Regions from separate parts of the Clostridium sp. JNZ X4-2 genome, predicted to be linked through region 1. Evidence: predicted binding sites of a transcription regulator. Region 1 holds the regulator's gene; the other holds the start of a gene.
What was found. The regulator Rex, encoded in region 1, represses fermentation and respiration genes when NADH is low (regulators of the CRP and FNR family bind a similar motif). The targets are predictions, from matches to a motif close to ATTGTTAANNNNTTAACAAT.
Positions count from the first base shown of each region.

Region 1 (16,649 bases):
TTTATGGAAATTATAGATGTTTTTCGATAGAATGATATATGTAGTATAGTTTTTAGGGGTGATAAATTTTGATATATATTCAATTGCTTGAGAGCATGGCACTTATAGCTTTATCCGCATATATATACAATCAATCTCATGTTTTAAAAAATTTAATTAAGGATGATTTAAAGTTTATAGATAAAATTGCACTTATAGTATTTTTTAGTCTGCTGGGTATTATAGGCAACTATACCGGAGTGAATGTAGAGCCTTATGCAATAAGCAATATTAAACCAATAGGTTCTATGCAGGCAGGGTATATTGGATTGCATGATGCCATAGCCAACACCAGACCTATAGCGGCTATAGTCGGAGGCTATATAGGAGGACCTGTATTTGGAGTAATAGTTGGAATCATAGCTGGAACTCACAGGTATTTTTTAGGGGGATTTACAGCACTTGCATGTGGTATTGCTACTTTGATAGAGGGGCTGATTGGAGGACTTATAAAAAGATACTCGAAAGATGAAAGTTTTAATTTAAAAAGGGCATTTCTTGGAGCAGTAATTGCAGAATGCTGTCAGATGATTATAATTTTAATTATTTCGAGACCATTTAGTTCAGCTCTTAAGTTAGTGGAAATTATAGCAGTGCCTATGATTTTAATAAACTCTCTGGGTACGGTGATTTTTATAAATATAATAAAAAGTGCCAAGGAGGAATATAATAGAATTGGAGCCATAGAAGCACAAAGAGCACTGAATATTGCAAAGAAAACTGTAAATTACATGAGAAGAGGACTTGATGAAGAAACAGCAAAAAATGTTTCTGAAATAATATATGAGATGACTAATGCAGATGGAATAGTTATAGGGGATAAAAATGGATTCCTGGCTTACTCTGGAATTAGCATACATAAAGATGAACTAAAACAAAGAATAGAAAAATACAGCAAAGAGCCCGGCTATAAAATTATTGAGATGGGAAATAAGGGTAACCCCATGTTTTTTGTATGTGCTCCTTTTAAAATACAGAACTCGGGTTTTGAAGGAGTGCTGGGATTAGGGGTGAAATCAAAAAAAAATATCAATCCTTATTTTGTACAGTTTGGCAAGGAACTCAGTGATCTCTTATCCAATCAAATAGAATTATATAAGTTAAATAAATTGGCAAAAGAGGCATCCACAGCGGAATTCAGGGCTTTAAGAGCTCAGATAGAACCTCACTTTTTATTTAATGCGCTGAATACCATATCCTCCTTCTGCAGGACGAATCCTTTAAAAGCCAGGGAACTTATTATAGACTTGTCTAATTATTTCAGGCAAACTTTAAAAAGACAGGAGGATTTTGTGTATTTGAAAGATGAGATAGAATTTATCCAATCCTATCTTTCTATTGAGACGGCCAGATTTGGCAACAGACTGCATTTAATTATTGACATACCGGATGAAATGATGGATAAGAAAGTGCCGGTATTTGTACTTCAGCCAATTGTAGAAAATGCTATAAAGCATGGTATATTGCCCAAACCAGAAGGAGGGAAAGTATATCTTAAAGCATTTTTCGAAAATAATCAAATACATTTTTCCATAACTGATACAGGAGTGGGTATGAATGAAGAGAAATTAAATGAAGTTCTGACTGAATGGCCGGGAATAGGATTGAAAAATGTAAACGAGAGATTGAAATTATTATATGGAGAGGATCATGGGCTGGATATAAAAACTTCTGTAAATAATGGTACCAAAGTTAGTTTTTTAATATCAATGAGGGAGGTTTCGTCAATAAATGGATAAATTAAAATGTATTATCGTGGAAGATGAGAGACCTGCTGCTGAAGAGCTGAATTATATAATATCACAATATGAAAATATATCTGTGGAGGGAATTGCATATGATGGTGAAAGCGGTATGAAACTTGTAAAAGCAAAGAAACCTGATGCTGTGTTTCTAGACATAAATATGCCAGTGGAAAATGGAATTGAGGTGGCAAAAGATATTAGAAAGTTTGACAGGGATATTAATATAATATTTGTCACTGCATATGAGGAACATGCGGTAGAGGCATTTGAATTATATGCTTTGGATTATTTACTTAAGCCCTTTGATGAGAATAGAATAGAGATTACCATAAACAGGCTTATACGTAAATGCAGGGAGAAAAGTGAAGGAAATGAAAAGATACCTAAGGATATTCTAATTGAAATAATAGATAAAATGGATAAAGAAAAAAAACTGGTTAAAAAGATACCTTGTGAAAGGCAGGGAAAGATAATACTGGTAAATGTAAAGGATATCTATTACTGCTATATAAAAGATGATAAAACTTATGTAAAGGTTAAAGATAATAGTTATTTGGTAGGGTATACTCTAGGTCAAATAGAAGAACGAACAGACTTTTTTAGATCCCACAGGAGCTTTTTAGTCAATATAGACAACATTAAAGAATTGTACTCTTGGTTTAATGGAACTTATAAATTAGTTATGGATGACAAGGAAAAATCCGAAATACCAATAAGCCGAAATAATGTAAGAAAGTTAAAGGAACTGCTTAAGATATGATTTGAATATTTATTTTAATTTAATGTATTTTGTATGGGTGATCTATTATAGTATTGGCCTATATAGGAAAAACAAATGACATTTTTCCTATATAGGCTTTATACTTTAAACCTTAAGACAATTTACAGCATCTTTTCCCACATGCTGTATAGAGTGTCTATTTTATTTTGTGTATCTAAAACTTTTTTATTTATTTCACTGCTTTTTTTAGAATCAGAATAAACTTCCTCTAGACATAAACTTTCCTGTAACCTTAACAAAGAATCTTCTAACTTTGATATTTCTTCTTCAATGTGTTTTGTTTTAGCTTTTTCTTCATTCTTGACTTTTTCCAAGTCTCTCTTCTTTTTTTTCTCATGCTGTATCTGAGTTTTAGTTTTTCCGGCATTTTTTTCTTGCATTTCAAACCTTAATGGATTAGTCTTTTTTTCAACATAATAGGAGTAATTACCCAGGTATTCTTTCATGCCATTTTTGCTTAATTCATATATCTTATTTACAGATTTGTTTAAAAAATATCTGTCATGAGAAATTACAAGTAAAGTACCGTTATAGTTTGACAGGGCTTTTTCTAAAGCTTCCCGGGAAGTTATATCCAAATGGTTTGTAGGTTCATCTAAAAGTAAAAAGTTGGATTTGGATAATATTAGTTTTAATAAATTTATTCTGCATTTTTCACCACCGCTTAAAGATGAAATTTTTTTAAACACTTCATCTCCAGTGAAAAGAAAACTGGCCAATGAATTTCGTATTTCTGTAGCAGTTAATTTAGGAAATTTATCCCACACTTCATCTATAATGGTTTTTTCAGGATTCAGGTCAGACTGTTCCTGATCATAATAGCCTATTGACACATTTTTACCTAATGTACAAATACCATAGTCTTCTTTTAGTTTTCCCATAATTATTTTAAAAAGTGTGGTTTTGCCGCAGCCATTTTCACCAATAATTGCTGTCCTTTCACCCTTTTTTATTTCTAAATTTAAGTTTTCAAACAATAATTCATTATTGAAGCTTTTGCACAGATCTTCTATATGGAGTACATCATTCCCACTATTTAACTGGGCCTCAAATATTACATTCTTGATTTCCTTATCTTTGTCAGGAGGAGCTATTCTTTCTATTTTGTTCAACATCTTTTCTCTGCTTTCCGCTGCTTTTATACTTTTTTCCCTGTTAAAAGATCTGTATTTTTGAATAATTTCTTCCTGCTTTTTTATTTCCATCTGTTGTATGTTATATGCTTTTAATTGAATTTCATAATTCTTCTTTTTAAGTTCTAAAAATTTGGTATAATTGCCGCTATAGTGATTTACATGACCATTTATGAGTTCAATGGTGGAATGGGTTATGGCATCTAAAAAATATCTGTCATGGGATATTATTATAACAGTACCCTTATAGCCCTTCAAGTAGTCTTCCAGCCATTCTATGGCATCCAAGTCCAAATGATTGGTGGGCTCATCTAATAAAAGTATATCAGGCCTTGTTAAGAGCAGTTTGCAAAGGGCCACACGTGTCTTTTTGCCTCCGCTTATTACATTTATAGGCCTGTTGTATTCATCTTCAGAAAAACCCAGTCCTTTTAAAACCTTGTTTATTTCTGCTTTGTAAGTATATCCCCCTCTATTTGTATAAAGCTCTGAAAGAGTGGTATAATCATCAATTAATTTATTGTGATAATTTTCATTATGAAGATCATAAGGTTCATTCATCAAGGATTCCAGTTTGCTTAGCCTCTTTTCCAAATTAACCAGATCCTGAAATACAGTATACATTTCATCATAGATTGTATTTGAAGAATTTAAAGAGAGATGTTGGGTTAAATACCCCAATGTCTTAGATTTATCTATATACAAATCTCCATTATCATAATTTGATTTATTTGTTAAAATATCAAACAAGGTAGATTTGCCAGCTCCATTGGGACCTATCAATCCTACTCTTTCCCCCTCGTTTATATTGAAGGTTATATCTTCAAGTATAATTTTTATTCCATAGCTTTTATGGATATTTTTGCAACTTAAAACTATCATAAGTAAAACACCTTCCTTAATCATTAACATTTTACTATGTATGGTGACTTTTTTGTAGTATTATTTATATTATGACAAAATTATAATTATATTTTGTTAAAAATATATAAGCATATAAGAAGACAGTAAATAAAATAATAAAAAAGAAACTATTGACATATGTTATAATTAAATAATAGTATAAATGATAGAACTAGATCATATAAGATTAGTTGCTATAAATAAACATAGTAGTTGATACACTAAATTTTATAAATATGAGGTGCTTTATGGATAGAAAAAAGAATATATCAATGGCTGTTATAAAAAGATTACCGAAATACCATAGGTATTTAAGCGATTTGATGAGAAATGACGTAGATAGGATATCTTCAAAAGAATTAAGTGAAAAAATTGGATTTACAGCCTCCCAGATTAGGCAGGATTTAAATTGTTTTGGAGATTTCGGACAGCAGGGGTATGGATATAATGTAAGTGAATTGTATAGTCAGATATGCAACATACTTGGGCTTACAAAATTATATAGGACGGTAATAATAGGAGCAGGAAATATAGGTCAGGCCATAGCTAATTATACCAGATTTGAAAAATTAGGCTTTGAGTTAAAAGCTATATTTGATATAAATCCTAAACTCATAGGTATTAGGATTAGAGATATTGAAATAAATGATATAGATTATTTAGCTGACTATTTAAAAGAAAATGTTATAGATATAGCATCAATATGCGTACCAAGTAATAATGCTCAAAGAGTCTGCGACATTTTAGTGGAAAGCGGAGTAAGGGGCATTTGGAATTTTGCTCCGGTGGATCTTATTGTACCAGGGGATGTGAAAGTGGAAAACGTTCATTTAAGTGACAGTTTATTGACATTGAGCTGCCTTTTAAATGATGTAGAGTAAAAATGAATTAAAATAGAAAGCTTTAATTTTAGATAATTAAATTAGGCAGTTAAGTTTATTTATATTGAAATGTATAATTTTAAGGTATATAATAATAGACAAAGTAATTCCTTTACTTTACCTATTGTTATGTATATACTTGTGATATTATTAACAATAGTTTGTTAATAAACTGTTTAATTCTAATATAAATATATTTAAAATCTGGGGGGATTAATATGGAATATGGGAATATTATTCTTGAAAAACAGGGGAAATTGGCTTTAATCACAATAAATAGACCTAAGGCACTTAATGCTTTAAATTCGCAGACATTAAAAGAAATAGATAATGCCATAGATGACGTTGGGACGGATGACAGTGTATTAGCTGTAATACTTACGGGAGCAGGGAAATCCTTTGTGGCTGGAGCAGATATAACAGAGATGAAGGATCTTAATTCTGTTGAAGGAAGAAAATTTGGTATACTGGGCAATAAAGTTTTCAGAAAGCTGGAGAATTTGGAAAAACCAGTTATAGCAGCGGTAAATGGTTTTGCACTGGGCGGTGGATGTGAATTATCATTAGCTTGTGATATAAGAATAGCTTCATCCAAAGCTAAATTTGGACAACCAGAAGCAGGCCTTGGAATTACTCCGGGTTTTGGTGGAACTCAAAGACTTGCAAGAACAGTGGGGATTGGCATGGCTAAAGAACTCATATATACTGCAAAGATGATAAAAGCTGAAGAAGCTCTTAGAATAGGATTAATAAATAAAGTAATTGAACCGGAAAAATTACTGGAAGAAGCTAGGAATTTGGCAAACAGCATAGCTGATAATGCACCTGTAGCTGTTAGAATGTGTAAAGCTGCCATAAATAAAGGTATGCAATGTGATATGGATACAGCAATAGCCTATGAATCAGAAGTATTTGGAGAATGTTTTGCTACAGAAGATCAAAAAGAGGGAATGACAGCATTTGTAGAAAAGAGGGAAAAGTGTTTTAAAAATAAATAACTCGGCTGTATTATAGGGATCTTATTTTAAATGTTTACAAAAGCTATATTTTATAGCTTCAAAACTATTTAGGGGGTAAAATAAATGGATTTTGAATTAACAAGGGAACAAGAATTTGTAAAACAAATGGTAAAAGAATTTACCGAAAAAGAAGTTAGTCCAATAGCCGCTGAAATAGATGAAACCGAAAGATTTCCTCAAGAAACAGTGGATAAGATGGCTAAGTATGGCATGATGGGAATACCTTTTCCAGTTGAATACGGCGGGGCTGGCGGAGATACCTTGTCTTATATATTAGCAGTGGAGGAACTTTCCAAGGCCTGTGCCACTACTGGAGTTATATTATCAGCACATACTTCACTTTGTGCTTCATTAATCCAACAGTTTGGTACGGAGGATCAGAAAAGGAAGTATTTGATTCCATTGGCAAAGGGAGAAAAACTAGGCGCTTTTGGATTGACAGAACCTAATGCAGGTACTGATGCTTCAGGTCAGCAAAGTCAGGCTATACTTCAGGGAGATCACTATGTTTTAAATGGACAGAAGATATTTATAACAAACGGGGGAGTTGCGGATATATTTGTAGTATTTGCCATGACAGACAGAAGCAAGGGTACAAGAGGGATATCAGCATTTATTCTGGAAAAGGGAATGCCAGGTTTCTCCATAGGTAAAATTGAGAATAAAATGGGAATAAGAGCTTCTTCTACTGCAGAATTGGTATTTGAAGATTGTATAGTTCCAAAGGAAAATTTAGTGGGAAAAGAAGGAAAGGGTTTCGGAATAGCAATGAAGACTCTTGACGGCGGAAGAATTGGTATAGCCGCACAAGCACTTGGTATTGCAGAAGGTGCTTTAAATGAGGCCGTTGAATATATGAAAGAAAGAAAACAGTTTGGAAGGCAGCTGTTTAAATTTCAGGGTTTAGGCTGGGCAGTAGCGGATTTGGATACTAAAATAGAAGCTACAAAATATTTGGTGTATAAAGCAGCTTTAAATAAAGATAAAGGAGCTCCATATACAGTTGATGCTGCAAGGGCTAAATTAATTGCGGCAAATGTAGCCATGGAAGTAACAACTAAGGTAGTGCAGTTATTTGGCGGATATGGATATACTAAGGATTATCCCGTAGAAAGAATGATGAGAGATGCTAAGATAACTGAAATATATGAAGGAACTTCAGAAGTTCAAAAGATGGTTATTTCAGGAAATATATTTAAATAGGGGGGACACTTATAATGAATATAGTTGTTTGTTTAAAACAGGTACCAGATACCAATGAAGTTAAAATAGATCCTAAAACTGGAACATTAATAAGAGAGGGTGTTCCGTCAATAATAAATCCGGATGATAAAAATGCTCTTGAAGAGGCACTGGTTATAAAGGAAAAGGAAGGCGGAAAAGTTACAGTAATAAGTATGGGACCTCCACAGGCAGAAGCAGCACTGAGAGAAGCCTTGGCTATGGGAGCTGATGAAGCAATACTCATATCGGATAGAGCTTTTGCAGGTGCAGATACTTGTGCTACTTCCTATGCATTGTCAGGTGCACTTAAGAAATTGGACTATGATATAATTTTTGCAGGCAGGCAGGCAATAGACGGAGATACAGCTCAAGTAGGGCCTGAAATAGCAGAATTCCTTCAAATACCACAAGTTACTTATGTAGAAAAAGTTGATGTTGAAGGCGACAAGTTAAAAATCAAAAAGGCATGGGAGGATGGATATGAAACAGTAACGGTAAAAACTCCGGTACTTCTCACAGCCATAAAGGAATTAAATGAGCCCCGATATATGCATATGAAAAATATATTTAAAATTTTCAAAGAGGATGTAAAAGTATGGCATGCGGATGATATAGAGGTAGATAAATCCCTTCTTGGGCTTTCAGGTTCTCCAACGAGAGTCAGAAGATCAGCTACAAAGGAAGCAAAAGGACAAGGAGAAATAGTTAATAAGCCATATAAGGAAGCTGTAACGTATGCACTTTCGAAATTAAAGGAAAAACATTTAATTTAATTAGGGGGGATTTGTAATGAACATAACAGAGTATAAAGGTGTATGGGTATTTGCAGAACAAAGGGACGGAAACCTGCAAAAAGTTGCACTGGAGTTGCTTGGGAAAGGCAGGGAATTAGCAGATAAGTTGGGAGTGGAATTGACAGCTGTACTACTGGGCAGTCATATAGATAATATAGCTAAGGAATTAATTGCTTACGGTGCTGATAAAGTAGTGTATGCTGACAGTCCGCTTTTAAAACACTATACCACAGATGCCTATGCCAAGGTAATTTGTGATGTAATAAATGATAAAAAACCTGAAGCATTTCTTATAGGAGCAACATTTATAGGAAGAGATTTGGGACCAAGAGTGGCAGCAAGGCTTAAAACAGGACTTACAGCTGATTGTACAGGGCTTGATATCGATGCAGAGTCAAAAAATCTACTTATGACAAGGCCGGCATTTGGAGGAAATTTAATGGCTACTATAGAGTGTGCTGAACACAGGCCTCAAATGTCTACTGTAAGACCAGGAGTTTTTGAGAAGCTTAAAAAAGATGAAAACAGAACTGCCAATATAAATAAATTCACAGCTGATTTAAGATCTTCAGATATTAGACTGAAGGTAGATGAAGTGATAAAAATTGCTAAGGATGTAATGGATATAGGAGAAGCAGATGTAATAGTATCCGGAGGAAGGGGACTTGGAAGTAAAGAAGGTTTTAAAGTTCTAAAAGAGCTTGCAGATTTGTTGGGCGGAACAATAGCAGGTTCCCGTGCAACAATAGACAGTGGCTGGATTGACAAGGCATATCAGGTAGGACAAACAGGTAAAACCGTAAGACCTAAATTATATATAGCCTGTGGAATATCTGGAGCTATACAGCATTTGGCAGGAATGCAGGACAGTGATTTTATTGTGGCCATAAATAAAGATGATGGTGCACCTATGATGAAGGTGGCAGATCTGGCTTTAGTTGGAGATTATAGAAAGATCATACCTGAGATGGTGTCTCAAATTAAAGCTATAAAATAATATATTTTACAGTTGAGAATATTGAATTATTAAATCTTAGGGGAGGAATATAAATGAAAAAGGTATGTGTTCTTGGTGCTGGGACAATGGGTTCGGGAATAGCTCAAGCTTTTGCATCAAAAGGTATAGAGGTTATAGTGAGGGATATAAAAGATGAATTTGTTGAAAGAGGACTTTCAGGAATAAAAAAAGGATTTCAAAAGAGAATAGCTAAAGGTAAAATTACAGAAGCAGAAGCAGATGCTGTAATTGCCAGAATTAAAGGAACAGTTGACCTTAAATTGGCAGCTGATTGCGATCTGGTAGTAGAAGCAGCAGTTGAGAATATGAAAATAAAGAAGCAGATTTTTGCTGAATTGGATCAAATATGTAAACCAGATACTATTTTGTCTTCTAATACTTCCTCATTATCTATAACTGAGATAGCATCTGCCACAAATAGACCTGATAAAGTTATAGGCATGCACTTCTTTAATCCGGCACCTGTTATGAAGTTAATTGAAATAACAAAAGGAATGGCTACATCACAGGAGACTTTTGACAAAATCAAAGAAGTCTCTGTCAGTATAGGAAAAGATCCGGTAGAAATAGCAGAAGCTCCAGGATTTGTTGTAAATAGAATATTGATACCGCTGGTAAATGAAGGAGTCTGCATACTTGCTGAAGGGATAGCTTCTGCAGAAGATATAGATAAAGCCATGAGGCTTGGAGCAAATCATCCTATGGGACCTTTGGAATTAGGAGATCTTATAGGATTGGATGTATGCCTTGCCATTATGGATGTACTGTTTAAAGAAACAGGAGATCCTAAATATAGAGCTCATTCATTACTTAGAAAATATGTAAGAGCCGGATGGCTTGGAAGAAAAACCGGAAAAGGATTTTATGACTATAAGAAATAATTTATCTCAAGCTTGTTATTAGAGTCACTTGATAGTTCAAGCTAGAATCTTTAAAAGATCATTAAATTATTTCATAAGTGATTATGAAATTGATTTGATGGTCTTTTTAATTTATTTTGCTTTTTCAATTAAGATAATAGAAATATTTACAATATTCAGGTTATTAATTATGTACTTTTTGAAATAATATGATATAATTATAAAGAATTATTATAGGTCTAATATAAATAAGAGAGGGGTTAGTAACGTCAAAAAACGGAGATATGCAGGCATGTTTACTGATATGCAGGTATGTCGACATGTAGGGTAAACTGTATCCGAATTTACGCCCTTGGAGTGGATGACCAGACGAAAGTAGCTTTTATTGGCTAAATCGACACTATGAAAGGGGAATAGACATTTATTCTGTAGGAACCTATAGAATTTGAATGTTTTAAGTGGCGGAATGATATGTATAAAATAGTACAGAAAAGGGAATTAGCACCCAACATATTTTTAATGGACATAGAAGCACCAAGAGTTGCAAAATCCTGTCTGCCGGGACAATTTATTATAGTAAAAATAGATGAAAAAGGTGAAAGAATACCTTTGACTATCTGTGATTATGATTCAGAAAAAGGTACGGTTACAATAGTATTCCAGACAATGGGAGATTCAACAAAAAGAATGGCTGAGTACAATGTGGGACAATATTTTGAAGACTTTGTTGGACCACTGGGACAGCATTCTGAGTTTGTCAACGAAGATATTGAGCAGCTTAAGAAAAAGAATATAATATTTGTAGCAGGAGGCGTTGGTACTGCACCGGTGTACCCACAGGTAAAGTGGCTTCACAAGCATGGAATAAATGCAGATGTCATAGTGGGATGCAAATCAAAAAATTACCTGCTTTTTGAAGAAGAGCTAAAACCAATTTGTGATAATCTCTATATAGCTACTGATGATGGAAGTTATGGTTACAAAGGCTTTGTTACAGATCTTTTAAAGGAGCTTATTGATAAAAAAACTAAAGATTATGATTATGTAATTGCTATAGGACCTATGATAATGATGAAGTTCATAACCCAGCTCACTAAAAAATATGGAATTAAAACCATAGTAAGCTTGAATCCAATAATGGTAGATGGTACTGGAATGTGCGGGGCCTGCAGGGTTACCATAGGCGGAGAAGTAAAATTTGCCTGTGTGGACGGGCCAGAGTTTGATGGACACCTTATAGATTTTGATGAAGCTATGAGAAGACAGGCTATGTACAAGACTGAAGAGGGAAAGAAAATATTAAAGAAAGAAGAAGGAGATACTTTCGACAGAAAAGGCTGTGAATGTCATGCAGAGAAAATAGACAGGAAGAAAAGAGTTCCTATAAGGGAGCAGGATCCTAAAGTAAGGGCTGCCAATTTTGAAGAAGTATGTCTTGGATATACTGAAGAGGAAGCTGTAAAGGAAGCATCTAGGTGCCTTAACTGTAAAAAACCATTGTGCATAACTCAATGTCCTGTTTCTATAAGCATACCTAAGTTTATTGAACAGGTTAAGAATAAGAATTTTGAGGAAGCTGCTAAAATAATAGCTGAGTCCAGTGCACTTCCGGCAGTCTGTGGAAGAGTATGTCCCCAGGAAACTCAATGTGAGGGAAAATGTGTGCTTGGAATAAAGGGAGATGCTATTGCCATAGGAAAATTGGAAAGGTTTGTAGCAGACTGGTCTAGAAAAAACAATGTGGATTTATCCAATACCTTGCCGAAAAATGGGAAAAAAGTGGCTGTAATAGGCAGCGGGCCATCAGGACTTACTTGTGCAGGAGATTTGGCTAAGCTTGGATATGATGTTACCATATTTGAAGCATTACATAAGGCAGGTGGAGTTTTGGTATATGGTATTCCGGAATTCAGACTTCCTAAAGATACAGTAGTAGGACATGAAGTGGAAAATGTAAAAAAATTAGGGGTTAAAATAGAAACAGATGTAATAGTAGGGAGAACCATTACTATAGATGAACTTGTGGAAAAGGAAGGTTTTCAGGCAGTATTTATAGGTTCAGGAGCAGGACTGCCAAGATTTATGGGCATACCCGGGGAAAACCTCAATGGAGTGTTCTCTGCCAATGAGTTTTTGACAAGAAGCAATCTTATGAAGGCATTTAAAAAGGATTATGATACACCTATAAAGGTTGGCAAGAAGGTTGCTGTAGTAGGCGGAGGAAATGTTGCAATGGATTCTGCAAGAACAGCACTTAGACTGGGAGCAGAAGTATATATAATATACAGAAGATCCGAATCGGAAATTCCAGCAAGGGCAGAAGAAGTTCATCATGCTAAGGAAGAGGGAATAAATTTTCATCTTTTAACTAATCCGGTAGAAATATTAGGAGACGAAAAAGGCTGGGTTAAGGGAATACGATGTGCAAAGATGAAATTAGGTGAACCGGATGCATCCGGAAGGAGAAGACCTGTTAAAATAGAAGGTTCGGAATTTGACTTGGATGTGGATACAGTGATCATGGCCCTTGGAACTTCACCAAATCCACTTATAGCTTCTACTACAAAGGGGCTTGAAATGAACAAGCGCAAATGTTTGGTGGCACAAGAGGATACTGGACTTACTACAAGAGAAGGAATATATGCTGGAGGAGATGCAGTAACTGGAGCTGCAACTGTAATACTTGCCATGGGAGCAGGTAAAAAGGCAGCAAAGGCTATAGATGACTATTTGAAAAAATAATTAAAAAACTGTACTGGAATTTCCTAGTACAGTTTTTTTAGATATTTTGTGGAATAACATAAAGGAGCAGATATATGGATTTTAATTATATAGAGGATTTTAAAGATGGAGTTGTAATAAAGGATGTAAAAAATTTTGAATTACCTCATATATTTGATTGCGGGCAGTGTTTCAGATGGAAGAGAGAAGAAAATGAAAATTACATAGGGGTAGCTTTGGGAAAAGTCATTGAAGTGGAAAAAAGAAATAATGATGTATTATTGTATAATACATCTCAGAAGGATTTTAAAGAAATATGGGCGGATTATTTTGATCTGTATAGGGATTATGATGAAATAAAGAATATACTTGGTGAAGATCCAATCTTAAAAAAAGCTGTAGGGTTTGGAAGAGGAATTAGACTTTTAAAGCAGGATCCTCTTGAGCTTATTATTTCCTTTATAATATCTGCAAATAATAGAATACCAATGATAAAAAAGGATATAAAAAATATAAGTGAAAAATGGGGAGAACCTATAGAATATAAGGCAAAAACATATTATAGTTTTCCCAAACTGGAGAGCTTAAAAGAAGCAAGTCTAGAGGAACTTGCATCCTGTGGAACTGGTTTTAGAAATAAATATATTGTAGATACTGTACAGAAAATTTGTTGTAATGGTACTGCAGGTGAACAAAATTATGATGAATCATATGATATTGATTGGATTGGAAGGCAGGAGGCTGAAGTGTGCCATAAGGAATTGCAGAAGTTTATGGGTATAGGACCTAAAGTTGCAGATTGCATTATGCTTTTTTCCATGCAAAAGTATTCTGCATTTCCTGTAGATGTCTGGGTGAAGAGAGCCATGAATCACTTCTATTTAGCACCAGATGTGTCTTTGAAAAAGATAAGGGATTTTGGAATAGATAAATTTGGTCAGCTATCGGGATTTGCCCAGCAGTATTTGTTCTATTACGCAAGGGAAAATAATATAAAAATATAGTATTTGTTTATGCTTTTTTCATTATATATTAATAATTTACTGGTATATCAATCATTGTTTTGGTAATACTAAGTTTTGTAAATTTTATAAATTATAAATGAAAGGAGACTTATATTATGAATTCACCTAGAATGGAAGTCAAATGTGGTGTTGACTGCTGTAATTACTGGGAAAATAATTGCTGCAATGCTGATGAACTGGAGGTTAATCCCATGAGGGGCAAGAAACCTAATACCAGTGATGATACCTGTTGTACAACATTTAAACCATCTAAATAAAGTAATTCTTAGGTTCGAGTGGAATTTGCTCACAAGAAATGTTTAATCCATTGGAACCTTTTGAAAATTTACTTTGAGGCAGTTTTTTTATAAGGGAAGGGCAGTCCTGGGTTGAACATTGGATTGCTCTTCTTTTGCTGTACCCGGAAAAATACCTTTTAACTTATTTAGGCTTTATTTGCACCTGTACCATTTTTTACAGTTATACTGATACCAATTAAATTTAAAACTAGAACATTGTATACTCTTGCTAATTAAGAAACTAGAAAAATAAGCGCTAATTTTGTAAAACTGTTACATTTAAAACTACAATCTGTTATAATTTAAATAATGGAAAGCACATTATTAAATGTTATGGAGGATACTAGAATGGTAAATTTTGAAACCCCGTTAAAAAGATTAAAATATTTAGTGCTAAAGGAAGTTGCTTCTTTGGCTAGGGAAAATAAATTAAATAAAGAAGAATTGGAAAAGGTGCCATATAAAATAATTCAGGATGATGATAAAGCGGAATATAGATGTTGTGTATATAAAGAAAGAGCAGTTGTATATGAAAGAGCTCTGTTGGCTTCGGGATTTGTTCCTACTAGTAATATTACATTGGATTTAAAACATATTTCAGACAGGGATCATATAATGTATGTTCTTTCAGCTGCCTGTGACAGGTGCCCAATATATAAATACAGTGTAACAGAAGCCTGTAGGGGATGTATACAGCATAAATGTATGGAAGTGTGCCCGGCAAAGGCAATATCAAGAATTAACGGCAGATCACATATAGATCATGATATCTGCAAAGAATGCGGCATGTGTAAAAAGGTATGCCCTTATAATGCCATAGCAGAAGTAATGAGGCCTTGCAAAAGGTCCTGCCCAACGGGGGCACTGGAGATAAATTCAGATAGTAAGAAGGCAATGATAGACAAGAAGAATTGTATCAATTGCGGTGCCTGTATGGCAGCATGTCCATTTGGAGCTATATCAGATAGAAGTTATATTTCAGAAGTTATAAATGCTCTATATGAAAAAAAAGAAGTATATGCTGTAGTAGCTCCTGCTATAACAGGTCAATTTGGAGCTAAGGTTACAGTAGGACAAGCTAAGAGCGCATTGAGAAAACTTGGATTTAAGGATATGGTGGAAGCTGCCTGCGGGGCAGATGCAGTAACTGTAAATGAAGCAAATGAATTTGTGGAGAGAATGAAATCAGGAGATAAATACATGACAAATTCATGCTGTACAGGATTTATGAGTTATATTGAAAACAAATTTCCGGGGGAAGTGTCAAGCATATCCAGCACTGTTTCACCTATGATTGCCGCAGCTAGAATGATTAAAAAGGAAAATAAAAATGCAGTAGTAGTTTTTATAGGACCTTGTACTGCTAAGAAAAGTGAAATAAACAGGGAATCTGTAAAAGGTGCAGTGGATTATGTTCTGACATTTGAAGAAATATCGGCACTTATGGGGGTATTTGGTGCAGAACCTGAAGATTATGAGGATACATCTGTAGATGATGCATCTCTTTATGGAAGAGGATTCGCCCAGGAAGGGGGGCTTACAGCTGCCATAGAAAACTATATAAGTGACAAAAAATGTGACATTTCATTTAAACCTGTGAGGGTAAGCGGAAAAGATGAGATAAAAAAGGCTATGACCATGGCTAAATCAAAAAGGCTTCAGGGCAACTTTATAGAGGGAATGATGTGCCAGGGCGGATGTATTGGTGGATCGGCCGCAATGACGCAAATCATGAAGGCAAAACCACAGCTGGTGAAGTTTAGTAAACAGTCCAATAAGAAATCTGTACTTTCCAACGAAAATTTAAAAAGATTCAGAGAAATTAATTTAAATAGATAACTTAAAAGGGGCTGTGGCACAAGCTAATTGTGCGGCAGCTCTTTTTTATCTTTAAAATTTAATTGAAATTTAACTTAATAATGCAGGTGGTTTGTGTTAGAATTGCTATAAATCATATTTTAGTCCAGAGAAGTATATGATAAAATTAACTGGATATAATTAATATTAAAATACAAGTATGTTATCAGGTGATATAAGTTGAAAACTTATAGTGAAAAATTTAAAAAAAAAATAGCAGAATATAAATCCTATCTAGTATTAGGTGTGATACTGATTATATTGCTTGTTGCAGCTTATGAATATTATCATAAATATATTTATATATTCAGGGATCCTAATAAAATAAAAAATATAGTAATGTCCTATGGCAGATATGGCATATCGGTGTT
Region 1 is NZ_CM142685.1:344,771-361,419, forward strand. It holds gene ACYUJ6_RS01765 (LytS/YhcK type 5TM receptor domain-containing protein) at 69-1,778, shown strand; gene ACYUJ6_RS01770 (LytR/AlgR family response regulator transcription factor) at 1,771-2,544, shown strand; gene abc-f (ribosomal protection-like ABC-F family protein) at 2,667-4,580, opposite strand; gene ACYUJ6_RS01780 (redox-sensing transcriptional repressor Rex) at 4,850-5,482, shown strand; gene ACYUJ6_RS01785 (short-chain-enoyl-CoA hydratase) at 5,701-6,480, shown strand; gene ACYUJ6_RS01790 (acyl-CoA dehydrogenase) at 6,565-7,704, shown strand; gene ACYUJ6_RS01795 (electron transfer flavoprotein subunit beta) at 7,719-8,498, shown strand; gene ACYUJ6_RS01800 (electron transfer flavoprotein subunit alpha/FixB family protein) at 8,515-9,516, shown strand; gene ACYUJ6_RS01805 (3-hydroxybutyryl-CoA dehydrogenase) at 9,570-10,418, shown strand; gene ACYUJ6_RS01810 (bifunctional dihydroorotate dehydrogenase B NAD binding subunit/NADPH-dependent glutamate synthase) at 10,869-13,139, shown strand; gene ACYUJ6_RS01815 (DNA-3-methyladenine glycosylase family protein) at 13,214-14,122, shown strand; gene ACYUJ6_RS01820 (DUF1540 domain-containing protein) at 14,239-14,400, shown strand; gene ACYUJ6_RS01825 (4Fe-4S dicluster domain-containing protein) at 14,770-16,260, shown strand; gene ACYUJ6_RS01830 (TVP38/TMEM64 family protein) at 16,459-16,649, shown strand, end outside.

Region 2 (16,649 bases), 730 kb from region 1:
TCATGGTTCTCACTGAATAATGACCGATCTCCCTTACCGTACATAGGCTGAGCGGGTATTCACTGTCCGGTGATTCCTGGGTAGGCCTCCATTCAGAGGCAAATAAAATGCCTTTTTTACTTGGAGTGCTGAATTCATTATTTTCATATAGATAAGGAGTACCAGGATGATCCTCCGAAGGGCAAGGCCACAGCACCCCATCCAGGCTTTCTACCTTTTTATAAGTTGCACCGGCAAATTTAGGACAAAGGCTTCTCATCTCATCCCATATTTCCTTTGTATTGTTGTAGTGCATTTCATATCCCATGGCTGAAGATATCTCACAAATTATCTGCCAATCCGGCTTAACATCGCCACTTGGTTCAACTGCCCTGTTAAATTTCTGAAACCCCCTGTCCGCACAGCTGTATACACCTTCATGCTCACCCCAGGAAGTCGCAGGTAATATTACATCTGCATGCAAAGTCGTTTTATTCATAAATATATCCTGAACTACTAAGAATTCCAGTTCATCTAAGGCTTTTTTAAGATCATTGGAATTTGGATCGCTTTGAATAGAATCCTCTCCCATTATATAGTATGCTTTTAGTTTATGATCTTTAAGTACCAATTGAGGTACCTCAGTTATATGGTATCCTATTTTATCCGGAAGCTTTTCAACTCCCCAGGCCTTCTCAAATTTCTTCCTCACATTTTCATCCGTTACACTTTGATATCCAGGAAAAACATTGGGAAGTGCACCCATGTCACAGGCACCCTGTACATTATTTTGACCTCTTACAGGTCCTATTCCCACACTTGGTCTTCCATAATTTCCTGTTAGCAGAGCAAGCGAAGCCAATCCCTTCACCACATCCACAGCTTGACCAAACTGACATACCCCCATACCATAAAGTATCATAGGATTTTTAGCGGCAGCATACATTTTCATGGCCTTTTTTATCTTTTCTGCCGGGATTCTTGATATTTTCTCCACATATTCAGGTGTGTATTTTTTTAATACTTTATTGTATTCTTCAAAACCCTCCGTATATTTTTCAACATACTCTTTATTATACAAGCCCTCATTTATAAGAACATTTGCAAAACCGTTTACAAGAGCCATATTGGTACCGCCCTTTAGCGGAAGCCATAGATCTGAAATTCTTACACTTTCCGTTATCCTGGGATCAACAACAACTATCTTTGCACCTTTTTCCCTTGCCTTTACTACTCTTCTTGCAACTATGGGATGGGACTCCGCCGGATTATAACCAAAAATAAAAAGCAAATCTGCATTGTCAATTTCAGGAATACTATTGGACATGGCCCCATTGCCAAGTACGCTGGCAAGCCCTGCTACAGATGGCGCATGACAGACTCTAGCACAATTATCCACATTATTTGTTCCTATAACGGCTCTCATAAATTTCTGCATAATATAATTTGCTTCATTGCCCGGACCTCTGGAACAGCCTGTACCCATTATAGAATCAGCACCATACTTATTTTTTATCTCCATAAGTTTTTCAGATGTATATTTTATAGCTTCTTCCCAGCTGACTTCTGCTAAATCCCCATTTTTCCTTATCATAGGTTTTTTAATTCGTGAAGTCAATATTTTGGGATCATTTAAAAAATCCCATCCATAATAGCCTTTAAGGCACAAGCTCCCTTCATTAGTTCTCCCCAATGCGGGTTCCGCCCTTTTAATCCTGCCATCTTCAACAACCAAATACAGTCTGCATCCAGCACCACAGTAAGGACAAACAGTTAAAATTTTATTTTCCATGATAATTACCCCATTTTAATTATATTTTTATATAAATATCTATTATAATAGTATCACTAAGTGGTGCATTATTTCAATTATTAATAGTTCCTATTTTATTATCAAATACAATTATGGCCTATTATTAATTTGACACGGATTTTTACAAAAGTTATACTGAATTTAAAATATCTTATAACATGGAGGATAAGCATGAAAAACACAGTATTTTTAAACTCTGAAAAAATAAACTTTGATAATAAAATTGACTTTTCAAAGTTAAGTGAATTTACTAAAGTTACATTATATAACAGCAGTACTGAAGATGAAATTCTTAAAAGAGTTGAAAACCAGAATATTGTTGTAACTAAAGAGCTTCCTTTAAGGGGAAACTTAATATCCAGGTTCCCGGCTTCTGTAGAACTCATCTGTGAAGCCGGTACAGGTTATAACAACATAGATACGAAAACTGCCGGTGAAAAAAACATTATGGTCTGCAATGTACCCGGTTACAGTACAGATGCCGTAGCCCAGCTTGCCATAACTTTCATATTGAATTTATGTTCCTCTCTTATTCTGCAGCAAGTCATGTTAAATGAAAAGGATTTTGATAACTTCACCAAAGATCTCCAGGTATCTCATTCTGAAATAAAAGGCAAAATCCTTGGAGTAATTGGCGCCGGTGCCATAGGTCAGCGGGTGATAAAAACAGCTTTAAATCTTGGTATGAAAGTTTTAGTATACAACAGGAGCTTAAAACCAATTGAAGATGTAAAATTTGTTACTCTGGAAGAACTGCTGGCTGCCAGTGACTTTGTAACAATCCATTGTCCTCTTACAGAAAATACAAGATACCTCATAGATAGGGATAAATTAAAGCTTATGAAACCTTCTTCCTTTATTATAAACACCGCAAGGGGTTCTATAATAAAGGAAAAAGATCTGATAGAAGCACTGCATAATAAAACAATTGCCGGTGCAGCTCTTGACGTTCAGGAACATGAACCATTTGATTTAAATAACCCTCTCTTTTCAATGAGAAATGTTATCCTGACCCCACACATAGGCTGTAAATGTATTGAAACAAGACAGAGACTTGTAGAACTTTTAGGCAGTAATATTAAAGCTTTTATAAATAAAAATCCCATTAATTCAGTGAACAGTTAATAGCTGTTCACCTTTTTATTTTTTTAAGTTGCTTTTCAAAGTATAGAGTCCTATAATTTAAAAGTGTTTATAATTGATAATTTATATTCTTTATGGGTGGTGTTATGATGGTAATAAAAATCACATTATTGTGCATTGCAGCATTCTTTGCTGCATTTGTGGATTCCATAGCCGGCGGAGGAGGTATAATAAGCCTTCCGGCATTTTTGATGACAGGCATTTCACCTCATATGGCACTGGGCACAAATAAGTTTTCATCAACCTGTGCCTCTTTTACCAGTTCAATGAAGTTTGCACAATCCGGCAAGGTGGATTTTAAAATACTAAGATTTCTAGCTCCCTTTACCTTGGTGGGTTCTATAATAGGCGCCCATACTATGTTAAATATTGATGCTAAATATCTAAACACCATAGTTTTAATACTGCTGCTTATAGTAAGCGCCTATAGTATATTTTCCAAAAATGCGGGAATGGAAGATAAATTTACGGGGTTAAAGAAAAAATCTGTATTTCTCGGTATTTTATTGGCTTTCAGCCTAGGTTTTTATGACGGCTTCTTCGGCCCGGGCACAGGTTCCTTTTTAATATTCGGACTTATATATATTTTTAATTTTGATTTTGTGCGTGCCAGTGGAAATGCCAAAGTTTTAAACTTTACAAGCAATATATCCTCTTTAGCGGTGTTTTTAATTAGTGGACAAATTGACTATAGACTTGGAATACCTGCAGCCATTTCCATGGTTATAGGTTCTAGATTAGGTGCAAAGACAGCTCTTTTAAAAGGCGCCAAACTTATAAGACCAATATTTATAACCATATCTTTATGTCTGGCTGTAAAAATATTTTATGGAATTGTAAAATAGTTTGATATGAACTGTGTATAGATAAAAAACCCCTTCACAGGGTTTTTTATTAAATCAAAACATTCAGCTCATAATCAGAAGCTCTCATTATATACCCATTTTTCCAGAGGCCTGCGTTCAGTACTGTGCCTGTCCGGTGACGCAGGCTGCCCTTTTGCATATCCCACACCTATGATGCTGACCGGCTCCACATTATCCGGTATGTTGAATTCATCTTTAATTGCCCTGGGATCCAGATAACCTACCCAGATAGTGCCCAGCCCCAGTTCCTCTGCCTGAAGTACCATATGAGTACCTACTATTCCGGCATCTATATCTCCAATATCTTTACTGTCAAAAGGCCTTTTCCATGACTGATTACGATCCACACATATAATTATAGCCAATGGGGCTCCATAAACATTTGCCCCCTTTTTAAGTTTTTCAAGATTCCTTTCCGTTTTAACTACAATAAGTCTTTGAGGCTGGATATTTCCAGCTGTAGGTGCTACTCTGGCTGCTTCCAGTATTCGGGACAATTTTTCATCTTCTACTTTCCTATTCTCATATTTACGAACAGAATAACGTTTTTTGCTAAGCTGTAAAAAATCCATTTAAATCACTCCTTGTATAATATAGTATATATATATTATATTCCTAAATTATGTATTTTAAAATATTACCACTGGTTGAAAATAACAAAAAAGTTGCTGAACATTACTGAAATCTACCCTTGAAATATAAGACAGCTCCAGGGTGCTGCCCGAACTGTTATTAGTTTAACTTAACCAGTTGATTGTAATACATATTGTAATACACACCTTTTTTATCCATCAATTCCCTATGATTTCCCATTTCCGCTATTCTGCCATCATCTATCACCATTATAACATCTGAATATTTAATGGTATTAAGCCTGTGTGCAATAATAAAACTAGTCCTGTTTTCCATAAGCTTCAACATGGTCTCCTGTATTTTGAGCTCTGTCCTTGTATCTATATTACTTGTAGCTTCATCCAGAATAAGTATGGAGGGATTTGAAAGTACAGCCCGTGCTATGGATATAATCTGCCTTTCACCCTGACTTAAATTGCTTCCTCCCTCCTGGACCACAGTATCATATCCTCCAGGAAGTTTTTCAATAAACTGATCCGCACCTACTGATTCCGCCGCCTCTTTTACCTGAAAATAATCTGCATCCAGTTTTCCATATCTAATATTTTCAAATATGGTTCCTGTAAAAAGGTAGGTATCCTGCAGAACTATTCCAAAGCATTTTCTAAGGCTGTCTCTGGTGTAATCCCTGATATCCACGCCATCGATGGAAATCTCTCCGCTGGACACATCATAAAACCTGTTGAGAAGATTTACAATAGTGGTTTTACCTGCTCCCGTAGGCCCCACCAAAGCCACACTGGTACCTGGCTTTATTTCAAAACTTATATTTTTTAATATTTCAACATCCTCTCTATATCCAAAACACACATTTTCAAAGACAATATGACCCCTGGCATTTTCAAGTATTTTCGCCCGGTCTGTATCTTCTAACTCCTCTTTTTCATCCAATATGTCAAATACCCTTTCTGCACCTGCAACTGCAGACTGAAGAGTATTAAATATACTGGCTATACTGTTCAGAGGCCTTGTAAACTGCCTTGAATAGCTTAAAAAACTAGCTATGATTCCCACGGTTATGATATTCTTCAGGGCTAAAATTCCGCCTACTCCAGCTACTGCAGCAAAACCTATATTATTTATGACATTCATAAGGGGCATTAAAAACCCGGATAAAATTTGAGCCTTTAATCCCACCCTGCATAGTTTATGATTTATTCCGCTAAACTCTTCTATGATTTTTTGTTCATGATTAAAGGCCTTCACTACTTGAAGCCCGGATATAGTTTCTTCTATATGCCCATTTAATTTTCCAAGTTCTATTTGCTGATTTTTAAATAATGCACTTGTATTTTTTGTTATGCTTTTGGTAAGCAGGAATACCAGGGGAACTGTAATAAGGCTTACAAAAGTTAAAATTGGGCTTAAAACAAGCATCATCACAAAAGATCCCAATACTGTAACTAATGCCGACATAAGCTGGGTAGTGGATTGTGATATGGTAGAACTTATATTTTCTATATCATTGGTAAGCCTGCTCATTATCTCTCCATGGGTGTTTTTATCAAAAAAAGATATGGGGAGTTCCTGAAGTTTGTCAAATAAATTTTTTCTAAGTCCTATAATTATTTTCTGGGCTGTTCCTGCCATAAGCCAGCCTTGAAAAAAAGTCAGTATACCATCTAGTATATATGTAAATAAGAGCAGTGCTACCATTGTAAACAGCAGGTTAAAGTCTACTCCTCCCTTTAATTTGGACATGGCATCAATAGATTTTCCTATAAAATAAGGTCCTAAAAGCGACACTATGGAATCCAGTATTACAAATATAAAAATTATAATTAAAAGTTTTCTTTCACTCCCAAAATATTTCCACAGTCTAAACAGTGTTTTCTTAAAATTTCTTGGTTTTTCCACCGGCCTGATACCTCTCCTGCCTCTTAAACCCCTTCTTGGTCCCAATGGCATCTTTATACTGCTCCTATTATTTTTAAATCTTTGTTCCATATATCATACTTTCCCCTTTCCAACCTGGGATAAAAAGATGTCTTTATATACCTGGCAGCTTTTTATAAGCTCCTCATGTCCTCCCATGCCTGCCAGTTTCCCATCATTGAGAACAATTATCTTATCTGCAGATATTACAGACGATATTTTTTGGGCAATTATTATGCAGGTAAGATAATTTGAATACTTTTTCAGCTTTTTTCTAATTCTAGTTTCCGTAGCTGCATCTACGGCACTGGTGCAGTCATCCAGTATCAACAGGGCAGGTTTTTTAACAAGTGCCCTTGCTATAGAAACCCTTTGTTTCTGACCTCCTGAAAAATTTACTCCGCCCTGACCAAGTCTTGTATCATACTTTTCAGGAAACTTTGAAATAAATTCATCTACCTCTGCAATTTCAGCAGCTTCTTTGACCTCTTCCAGAGAAGCGCCCTCTTTTCCCCATCTTATATTCTCCAGTACACTTCCTGTAAACAGTATTGTTTCCTGAGGCACCAGGGCTATCCTATCCCTTAATGCCTTTTCATCCATATCCTTTATATTCACTCCGTCAATTTTTATAATTCCAGAAGCAACATTATAAAACCTGGGAATTAAATTTACCAGAGTGCTTTTCCCTGAGCCTGTAGCCCCTATAATTCCCAATGTTTCTCCAGGCATACAGGTAAAACTTATATCTTCAATAACTTTATGACCATTTGCATAAGAAAAACTTACATTTTCAAATTCTATTTTTCCTCTCCCCTTAAATTCCCCAACACCTCTCTCCGAATCGCTGCTGTCTTTTTCTTTAAATATTTCAGAAATTCTATTTGCTGAAGCCCTGGATCTTACAAATGTATTAAAAACTGCAGATATAATCATAATTGAATACAATATCTGGGTCATGTAATTTGTAAATGCAATTATCTGTCCCACTTTCATATCTCCTCCATTGACATACAAGCCTCCAATCCAAAGCACAGATACTATTCCCGCATTTACAGCCAGGTTTATACCTGGAGAAAATATGGCCATCACCTGCATTGCCCTGGCAGATAATACACCCAGTTCTTCATTGGAGGCCTTAAACCTTTTACTCTCATAATCGGATCTGTTAAATGCTTTTACAACCCTTACTCCAGACAAGAATTCCCTCATTACGGAATTCATCCTGTCCAGAGCCTTCTGCACCTTTATAAAATACGGATATCCAATACTCATATTTAAAAATATAATTATAACCACGATTGATATTACAACAAAAATTATTGATGAGAGCCGCAAATTCAGCCTGGAGGCCATAATAATACTTCCAACACATATTATAGGTGCCTTTACAGCTATTCTCATAAGGCTATTTACAAAGTTCTGAATTTGGGTTACATCATTTGTAAGTCTGGTTATAAGAGAACTTCTTTCAAATTTATCAATACTTTCAAAGGAAAAACTCTGAACCTTCTTAAACAGATCCTCCCTCAGTTCTGCACTAAAGTTTTGTGATACAGTTCCGGATAATATATTCCGGCCCGAGGCACCAAAAGCCCCTATAGCGGTAATTCCCAGCATCAGCAAACCTTTTTTTATTATATAATCCATATTTTTATCTGCAACACCTATATCCACTATCTTTGACATTATGGCAGGCTGCATCAAGTCACACAGTGCTTCCACTGTAAGACATGCTATTGCAAGGAAAAACCCCTTCCAATACTTATCCACATATTTTTTCATATATTCCAAACACATGCACCCCTAAAATTTATTTCATTACAAATATATTTAAAATTATTATAAATCAAACCTAAATTATGTTATATAATATTACTATATCATATAATACTGGTATAATAGCAATATAAAGCTTAATTTACAGGAGTGATAAATTTGAATAAATACTTAGATAAGATTTCCTACTATTTTAGAAACAGCTATGGCATTGATAAACTTTCAACACATCTTTATATAGCGGGATTTATATTCTCTTTATTTAGGCACAGTGCCACCTTTGGCTTAGTATGCATAGTATATTCTACCTGGAGATGCCTTTCAAGAAACAAATACAGGAGGCACAAGGAACTGGAAGCCTACGACAATTTTATTTCTCCCCTGTCCAGATGGTTTAAAGGATATAAAAGTTCAATTGACAACCACAGATATTACAAAATATTCAAATGCCCAAATTGCTCCCAGAAAATGAGAGTACCAAAACACAAGGGTAAAATAACCATAACCTGTAAAAACTGTGGAACTATTTTCAGGGGAAAATCATAAAATTTCTAAAATTCAAATCATTGACTGATTTGTAGACTAAAAATATAAGAGCAGGTGCTACAATTGGGTGAAAGAAAAATATTTGTTTCAATTTTAAAATTCATAGTGTTTATGTTCTGGCTGATATTTCAATTTATAGCTATAGCACTTGTATACAACATATTCAATATATTTTTTATATACTATTTCGTATTTTTTGAAATTGTAAGTGCTATTTCTGTAATCCACCTGAACTATAAGGACAAAAACACATCTTATAAAATCAGCTGGATAGCATTAATACTACTGATTCCAATAGTAGGGGTTATCATTTATATCTTGTCCAGGGTTGGAATAAAGCGTAATTTTAATAAAATAAATAAAATAGAACTGGGTGAAAAAATATTTCCTGAAGAAAATCAATCCATGTTGTCACTGTTAAAAAAAGAAAATAAAACCCGATATAATGAAACAAGGCTTATTAAAAATATAAGCGGATATGGTGCTTATTTCAATACAAAAGTGGTTTATTTTTCTTCTGGAGAAAGTATGTACAAAAAATATTTGGAGGAATTAAAAAAAGCAGATAAGTTCATATTCCTGGAATACTTTATAATTTCAAAAGGCAAGATGTGGAATGAAATCTTCGAAATATTAAAAGAGAAGGCAGGCAGTGGAGTTGAGGTGAGAATTTTAGTAGATTATATAGGTTCGATATTTGTCCTTCCAAAAGATTTTGAAAAGTCCCTGAGAGAAAACAATATAAAGTTTAAAATTTTCAATCCTATAAAAATATTATTGAATGTGATGCTGAATTACAGGGATCACAGAAAAATGACAATAATTGACGGAAAAGTCGCCTTCACCGGAGGAATGAATATAGGTGATGAATATATAAATTCCTACAGAAAATATGGCTATTGGAAGGACATGGGAATATATTTGGAAGGAGATGCAGTTTACAGCTTTACATCCATGTTTTTAAGGATGTGGCAGTCAATAACAAAGAAAAAAGAAACTTTTAAAAAATACCAGTTCGAGACCAAGTTTGAAAAATATACAGGTGTTGTAGTTCCGTACAACAGCAGTCCTGAAGAACATGACGATATAGCCCAGAATGTATACCTGAGCATTATAAACAGTGCCAAGAATTACATTTATATTACAACTCCCTATTTGATAATAGGGTATGAAATGGTACTGGCACTTTCCCTTGCTGCCCAAAGAGGGGTTGATGTAAGAATAATAACTCCCTTTATACCTGATAAAAAGTCAGTACAAGTTCTTACAAGATCCCATTATGACAGACTGCTGGATTCAGGGGTAAAGATATATGAATACACACCTGGATTTATTCATGGAAAAACCTTTGTTTCCGATGGAGAATGTGCCGTGGTTGGAACTATAAATATGGACTACAGGAGCCTGTACCTGCATTTTGAATGTGCAGCCTATATGTATGATGTTCCCATAATAGATGATATTTACAAAGACTTTGTAAATACCATGAGTGTATGCAGAAAAATAGAAAAAGATGCCTGGGAAAAAAGATGCTTTTTAAAAAAGGTTCTGGAATCCATTTTAAGGATGTTTGCTCCTTTGGCATAATGAATTCTGCTGATGGGGTTTTTCCATTGTCCATAAACATCTGCATATTTTAAAAATTCCTATGGTTTTAAATACCCTATGATATTTACTCCTGATATATCTGTCTGTATACTCCCAATACCTTCCAAATCCACTGCTGCAATTACAGAGGTTTCCGGTCCCCCTGACTTTTCAACATCTACGCTGCACCTGTCTTCCATATAAAATTTTAAATTATTGTTTACTGCAAGCTGCCCTGCTTCATAGGCTATTCCCCTTGATCCCACAGGAACTATTTCATATATAAAATCATTGTGCAGCAATTTATATACTGTTTCATAATTCACTATTTCTTCATCACCTTCAAGATTTATTTCATCTCCTACCTTGGGCATGCCTACACTTATTATCACCGCTTCCCCTTTTATGCTGTTTACTTTTAGATTCTTAGTAACTGCTATACCTACAGCAGTTACTCCCAGAGCTGTAGAAGAGGTTTCAAAATTCTCCTCGGTACTGCCTGTGAGCACCACATCCCTGATACCTGCCTCTCTCAACTCCTCTTTTATTCCCCTAATTATCTCTAAACCTGTATTATCCATTTCATTGCAAATGGTATTTGTAATAGTAATGATCTCTGACCCCGAGCAAATCACTTCTAACAATACCACTCTGGCCGTTAACCTGCCCACGTAAAAAGGAGGTACCTTAAGTGCATCCCCCTTTTTACTTCCAACACCTCCGCAGCTGTCACAAGCTATAACCATAGTTCTGCTTTCATCCAAAGTTATTAAACTTAAATCCCTTATTTTTTTCACTTCCATAGCTTTATACTCCTTGGTAAAAACTTATATACAGCATGTGCTATTAAAATATTCAATGCAGCTGCAAGTACCAGAAGCGGAAGCATTGCCAATACAGCTTTTCCCATTATTGGCATGAGCATAAATACTGATAATGGACCGTTTATTAAAATTCCAACTATACTTGATATAATTATTGATATAATTTCATTTGACCTTGAAAAAAATTTATATGTAATTCCAAATAAAAACATGGTAAGTGCCATATCCGCCATAATGATCATATGTATGGGCAGACTAAGGGGGAACCCGCTTACAGCTGCTGTGAGCAGATGTCCAATGGCCCCTATGAGTGCTCCATATAAAGGCCCCAGTATCAATGTACCTAAAAATCCAGCCATAGAGTCAAAGGCTATGCTTCCTGCAATTTTTATATTTGCCCCTATAAAACTCATGGCTATAAAAAGTGCTATTATAACCAATTTTCTTGTTTTCATAATTTTATCATCCCCTTTTCAATTTTTGTAAAATATTATTTTTGGACACAATAGTCATACTGATGACTGTTCTGCTTTTATTATAATTGAAATGAATTAAAAATGCACTGGTTTTTAAATTAGCCAGTCATTGTCGCTTTTTACTACTTGTCCCATGAAATCGTCTGCTAAAACCTCCTGCAGCCAGACCCCACAATACAATTTTACTGCAGATAATTCCTAAAATCATACCTGCCAAAACATCTGTAGGATAGTGAACATACAGATACAATCTTGAAAAAGCTATCAAAAATGCCAATATAAAAAATCCTGCTGCATATCTTTTAAAATACCTGGACAACACTCCTGCTGCTGCAAAGGCTGCCGTAGTATGCCCTGAGGGGAAGGATGAAGACAGAGGCCTTGAAATCAAAAGATTTGCGGCACCATATTCTGCAAATGGCCTGGGTCTTTGAACCAGATGTTTAATTATGCCTTCGCCCAGTACAGCTCCCAAAATCACAGCACACAAAGTTGCAATACCCGCATTTCTATACTTTTTAGTTATTATGAGAATTACCGCTATTATAACCCATATAGTTCCCAGGTTCCCCAATCGGGTAATGAAAATCATAAATTTATCCATAAAAGGTCCATACATGTTATTTTGTATGAACTGAAGTATGGAATTATCGAATTGATGCATCAAATATATCATATCCTATTACCCCTTTTGTATTTTATCCCATAACTAGTCAGGTATATTTTCAAAATCATCCATAATTAAATTCCCTCCATTTTGTTCTATTAATTTACCATTTTAACTTATTCCCATAAGAAATTATATCACATCTTAAGTGTTCTTTTTATGAAAGTTCATTACTTTTACCTTTATGTAATTAGAGTAATGTCCCCTAATCCATAATTAGGGGATAGTATAAACGTCCGGGGTCTGGAGACAAAGTCCCCAGTATTATGCCCCCTTGCTTAATATTTCATTAGATATTCATCAATGTAATCCAAAGTATTCAATAATACTTTCAAAGCATTTGTCCACCATAAATTCCATATCATTTTTTTCTATAACATAGGGAGGCATAAAATACAGTATATCCCCTATAGGCCTCAGAAGGAGTCCCTTTTTTAAAGCTGTCTTATATATTCCATAGCCTACCCTGTCTCTCCAGTCAAAGCACTCCTTGTTTTTTTTATCTTTAATCAGTTCTATGGCTGTTATCATTCCAAGCTGGCGGACATCTCCCACACAATCAAGGCTTTTTGCTTTTTTAGCTGTCAGTTCTCCAATGAGCCTGGATTTTTCAATATTTTTTTCAATTATATTCTCATCTTTAAATATATTGAGACTTTCGCAGGCTGCAGCACAGGCCATTGCATTACCTGCATAGGTATGGCTGTGTATGAAAGTCTTCAGTTTAACATAATCATCATAAAAAGCATTGTATATTTTTTCTGTAGTTACAACTGCAGACATAGGCATATAACCTGCACTGATGCCCTTGGATAAACACATTATGTCCGGACTTATATCTGCATGATTGCATGCGAACATCTTTCCTGTTCTTCCAAAGCCAACGGCTATTTCATCTGCAATCAAAATAATATCATAGTAGTCACAGGCTTTTCTAAGTTTTTTCAAATACACCGGAGAATACATTTTCATGCCTGCCGCTCCCTGAACCATAGGTTCTATAATTACAGCACAGAGCTCCTCATGATGAAGAGCAAGTGATCTTTCCATATGCTCAAAACACTGGGCATCGCAGCTGCATCTCTCTTTCCCATATTCACACCTATAGCAGTCAGGCCCCTGAACTCTCAGGGTATCTATGAGAAGGGGCTTGTAGATTTTGCTGTAGAGATCCAAATCACCTACAGATAAGGCACCTATGGTTTCTCCATGATATGCACCGGTTATAGCTGCAAATCTGATTTTTTTAGGTTTTCCAATCTGCTGATAATATTGAAAGCTCATTTTTAAGGCTATTTCCACTGCAGAGGATCCATTATCCGAAAAGAATACCTTGGATAATCCTTCTGGAGTAATTTCAACAAGCCTCTCTGCAAATTCAACAGCGGCCTTATTGGAAAAGTGTGCAAAAATCACATGCTCAATTTGGCTTAATTGCCCTTCAATTGCTTTATTAATTCTGGGATTACTATGCCCAAATATATTTGTCCACCATGAACTTATACAGTCCAGGTAGGAATTGCCCTGTATATCATATAAATAACACCCCTTGCCTTTTTCTATTATAATAGGGGGCAGTTTTTCACAATCCTTCATCTGAGTACATGGATGCCATATGTACTTTAAATCCTTTTTTTCAAGTTCTTCCATATTTTTCACCAACCTATAAGATTTTATATTTCTTTCATACAATCAATTATTTTTCTTGAATCAAATACCTTTTCAGATGCCCTTTTCACATCTTCCATGAGTTCCTCCAATTTTGTATCTATGAAAGGCATAATCCCAAGTACGGGAATACCTGTCATCTTTTCAATCATCTTTATATTATCCCTGCAGAGCATGTTGTCCTTATATCCGTTTATTATAATCCCCTTTATGGAGATACCTTTATTTTTCAGGTAATCCACTGTCAAAAGTGTATGATTTATAGTTCCAAGACCTGCCCTGGCAACCAGAACAACATCCATGTTCATGTGTTTTATTAGATTGTCCAGAGTGTATATCCGGCTGTTGACATCTGCAATAGGACAGGTTACACCTCCGCTTCCTTCACATATAATATAATCATATTTTTTCTTTAGATTATTTAATTTATCCTCAATCACTTTTATATCAATGGGTTTGTTCTCAATTTTTGAAGCCAGATAAGGGGAAACTGCTGTTTCATAAATATAGGGTGTTAAATCTTCATATTTCTCGTGAATACCGGCAATGGAGCATACAAATTCAGTATCTCCCGGTATAATCCTTCCATTTACGGATTCAGCACCGCTTAATGCAGCTTTAAAATAAGCTGTTTTGCAGCCATTTTTGCACAGAATATAAACTAAAGCTCCAGTAACCAGTGTTTTTCCGATTTCCGTATCCGTTCCCACTACATAAATACCTTTTGTCATTTATAAATACCCTCCAGTTTCTATTTTTAAAACTCAATTACAGACAATTTTCAAGACCTTTAATTTTAAAGACAAAAGCGCCACTGATACACTTATCATAAGATCACCGCCTACGCATATAATAAAGCCGTAAAATATGGCCCATCCAATGGTCCTGCTGTCACCCATGTATAAATTATAAATTAGATACAAATGTAATACACCGAATAGATATACGAAGAACAATCCACTTAGAACACATAACAGGGATTTTATAAAAGTAATATTTTTAATTTGAGCTGATAATTTTCCAATTACGTAGGCAGCTACTATAAAACCTATCAAATATCCAAAAGTAGGCTTGAATACATAAGATAATCCTCCTCCTTCTGTAAAAATGGGGATTCCCATAAGGCCCATTCCCACATATAATATTTGAGACAGCGCTCCCAATCTGGCCCCCAGAAGAATTCCGCTCAATGCACAGAACAGCCACTGCAGCGTAAAAGGCACAAAGGGTATTGGTATCCTTATAAAAGCACCTACAGCTGTCAATGCAGCAAAAATTGATACTAAAACCATATCTTTCGTTTTCATCAAGATCACTCACTTTTTAATTAATCGTCAACCTTTAATTAAAAACAAGTTTACAATTACTTATTATAATTTCATATTTAATGCTTTGTCAATATAAAAATGTATTGATATATTGTTTATATGTTGTTATAATCATATTGTTAACCTTTATATAAAATTAAGTTTACAATAAATAAATTGTATAGGGAGTATTTTTATGGATGAATTATGGAATGAAATATTAAAAACAGGACAGAAAATCTTAAACGGAGGAAACATTACAAGGAAGGAAGCTGAAACCCTGGGGAAATCTAAAGACAGTGATATATTTCTGCTGTGCAGCTTTGCCAATAAAATAAGAGCAGAATTCAATGGAAATAATGTGGATTTATGTTCCGTAATAAATGCAAAATCAGGCAATTGTCCTGAGGATTGTGCATTTTGTGCTCAGTCTGCCCATCATCATACAGATGCAAAATGTTATCCTCTTGTGGATGAAGATAAAATCGTGGAAACTGCAATAAGACGTGAAAAAGCAGGTGCCAGGCACTGTGATATTTGTACAAGCGGCCTTGGTTATACTGGAAAAGAAAAGAATTTTAAAATCATATTAAATGCCTTCAAAAGGATGAAGGAGAGTACCAATTTGAAATTATGCGCCTGCCTTGGAACGCTTACCATGGATGCGGCAGAGCAGCTGGCAGATGCAGGAGTTGAACGCTATAACCACAACCTTGAGACAGCAAGAAGCTTTTTCCCTAAAATTGTTTCAACTCACGGATATGAAGAAAGGATTGACACCATACGCTATGCAAAAAAAGCAGGTATGGAAGTATGCTCCGGAATGATTATAGGTTTGGGGGAAACCATGGAACAGCGCATAGAACATGCATTCTTGTTAAAGGAACTGGATGTGGACGCAGTACCTTTAAATGTGTTGAATCCAGTCAAAGGTACAAGACTTGAAAATGCGGCTCCCCTTTCTCCTATGGAAATAATAAAAACTTTTGCCATAATGAGATTTATATTGCCTGATAAAAACATAAGATTCGCCGGTGGAAGAGAGAAAAATCTCAAGAGTCTTCAGCCCCTGGGATTTATTGCGGGCATAAACGGCATGCTGATAGGAGACTATCTAACTACAGGGGGACAGGAAGTAAACAAAGATTTTCAAATGCTTCAGGATTTGAATTTAACCTATTGATGAAACTATAGAAAAGTGAAGAGTTAAGAATTAATAGTCTTGTTAAATTTTTGGCAAATGCCTAAAGTTCTCACTTATTTTTAACTTTTCACTTCTCATTTCCAGCTTATCCCACCTAAATTATATATCCATGTCAAGTAAAACCGAACTCAAGCTTTTTCCATGGGCATCCAGTGACAGCGTTCTTGTAACCCCTCCGCCCAGAGCATCATACATGACAAAATTCAAGGCACAGATTTTGGGCAGTTCATACCTTATAACTTCTCCTTTTACTATATCCTTAAACCAATTTTTTACTCTTTT
Region 2 is NZ_CM142685.1:1,072,552-1,089,200, reverse strand. It holds gene fdhF (formate dehydrogenase subunit alpha) at 1-1,771, opposite strand, end outside; gene ACYUJ6_RS05155 (NAD(P)-dependent oxidoreductase) at 1,964-2,917, shown strand; gene ACYUJ6_RS05150 (TSUP family transporter) at 3,025-3,780, shown strand; gene ACYUJ6_RS05145 (nitroreductase family protein) at 3,855-4,373, opposite strand; gene ACYUJ6_RS05140 (ABC transporter ATP-binding protein) at 4,534-6,381, opposite strand; gene ACYUJ6_RS05135 (ABC transporter ATP-binding protein) at 6,385-8,109, opposite strand; gene ACYUJ6_RS05130 (hypothetical protein) at 8,239-8,634, shown strand; gene cls (cardiolipin synthase) at 8,698-10,221, shown strand; gene ACYUJ6_RS05120 (AIR synthase related protein) at 10,281-11,024, opposite strand; gene ACYUJ6_RS05115 (ECF transporter S component) at 11,015-11,500, opposite strand; gene ACYUJ6_RS05110 (phosphatase PAP2 family protein) at 11,628-12,197, opposite strand; gene bioA (adenosylmethionine--8-amino-7-oxononanoate transaminase) at 12,489-13,838, opposite strand; gene bioD (dethiobiotin synthase) at 13,862-14,587, opposite strand; gene ACYUJ6_RS05095 (biotin transporter BioY) at 14,621-15,163, opposite strand; gene bioB (biotin synthase BioB) at 15,360-16,346, shown strand; gene ACYUJ6_RS05085 (AtuA-related protein) at 16,467-16,649, opposite strand, start outside.
Region 2: the regulator Rex is predicted to act here: its motif matches at 1,795-1,814, upstream of fdhF (formate dehydrogenase subunit alpha).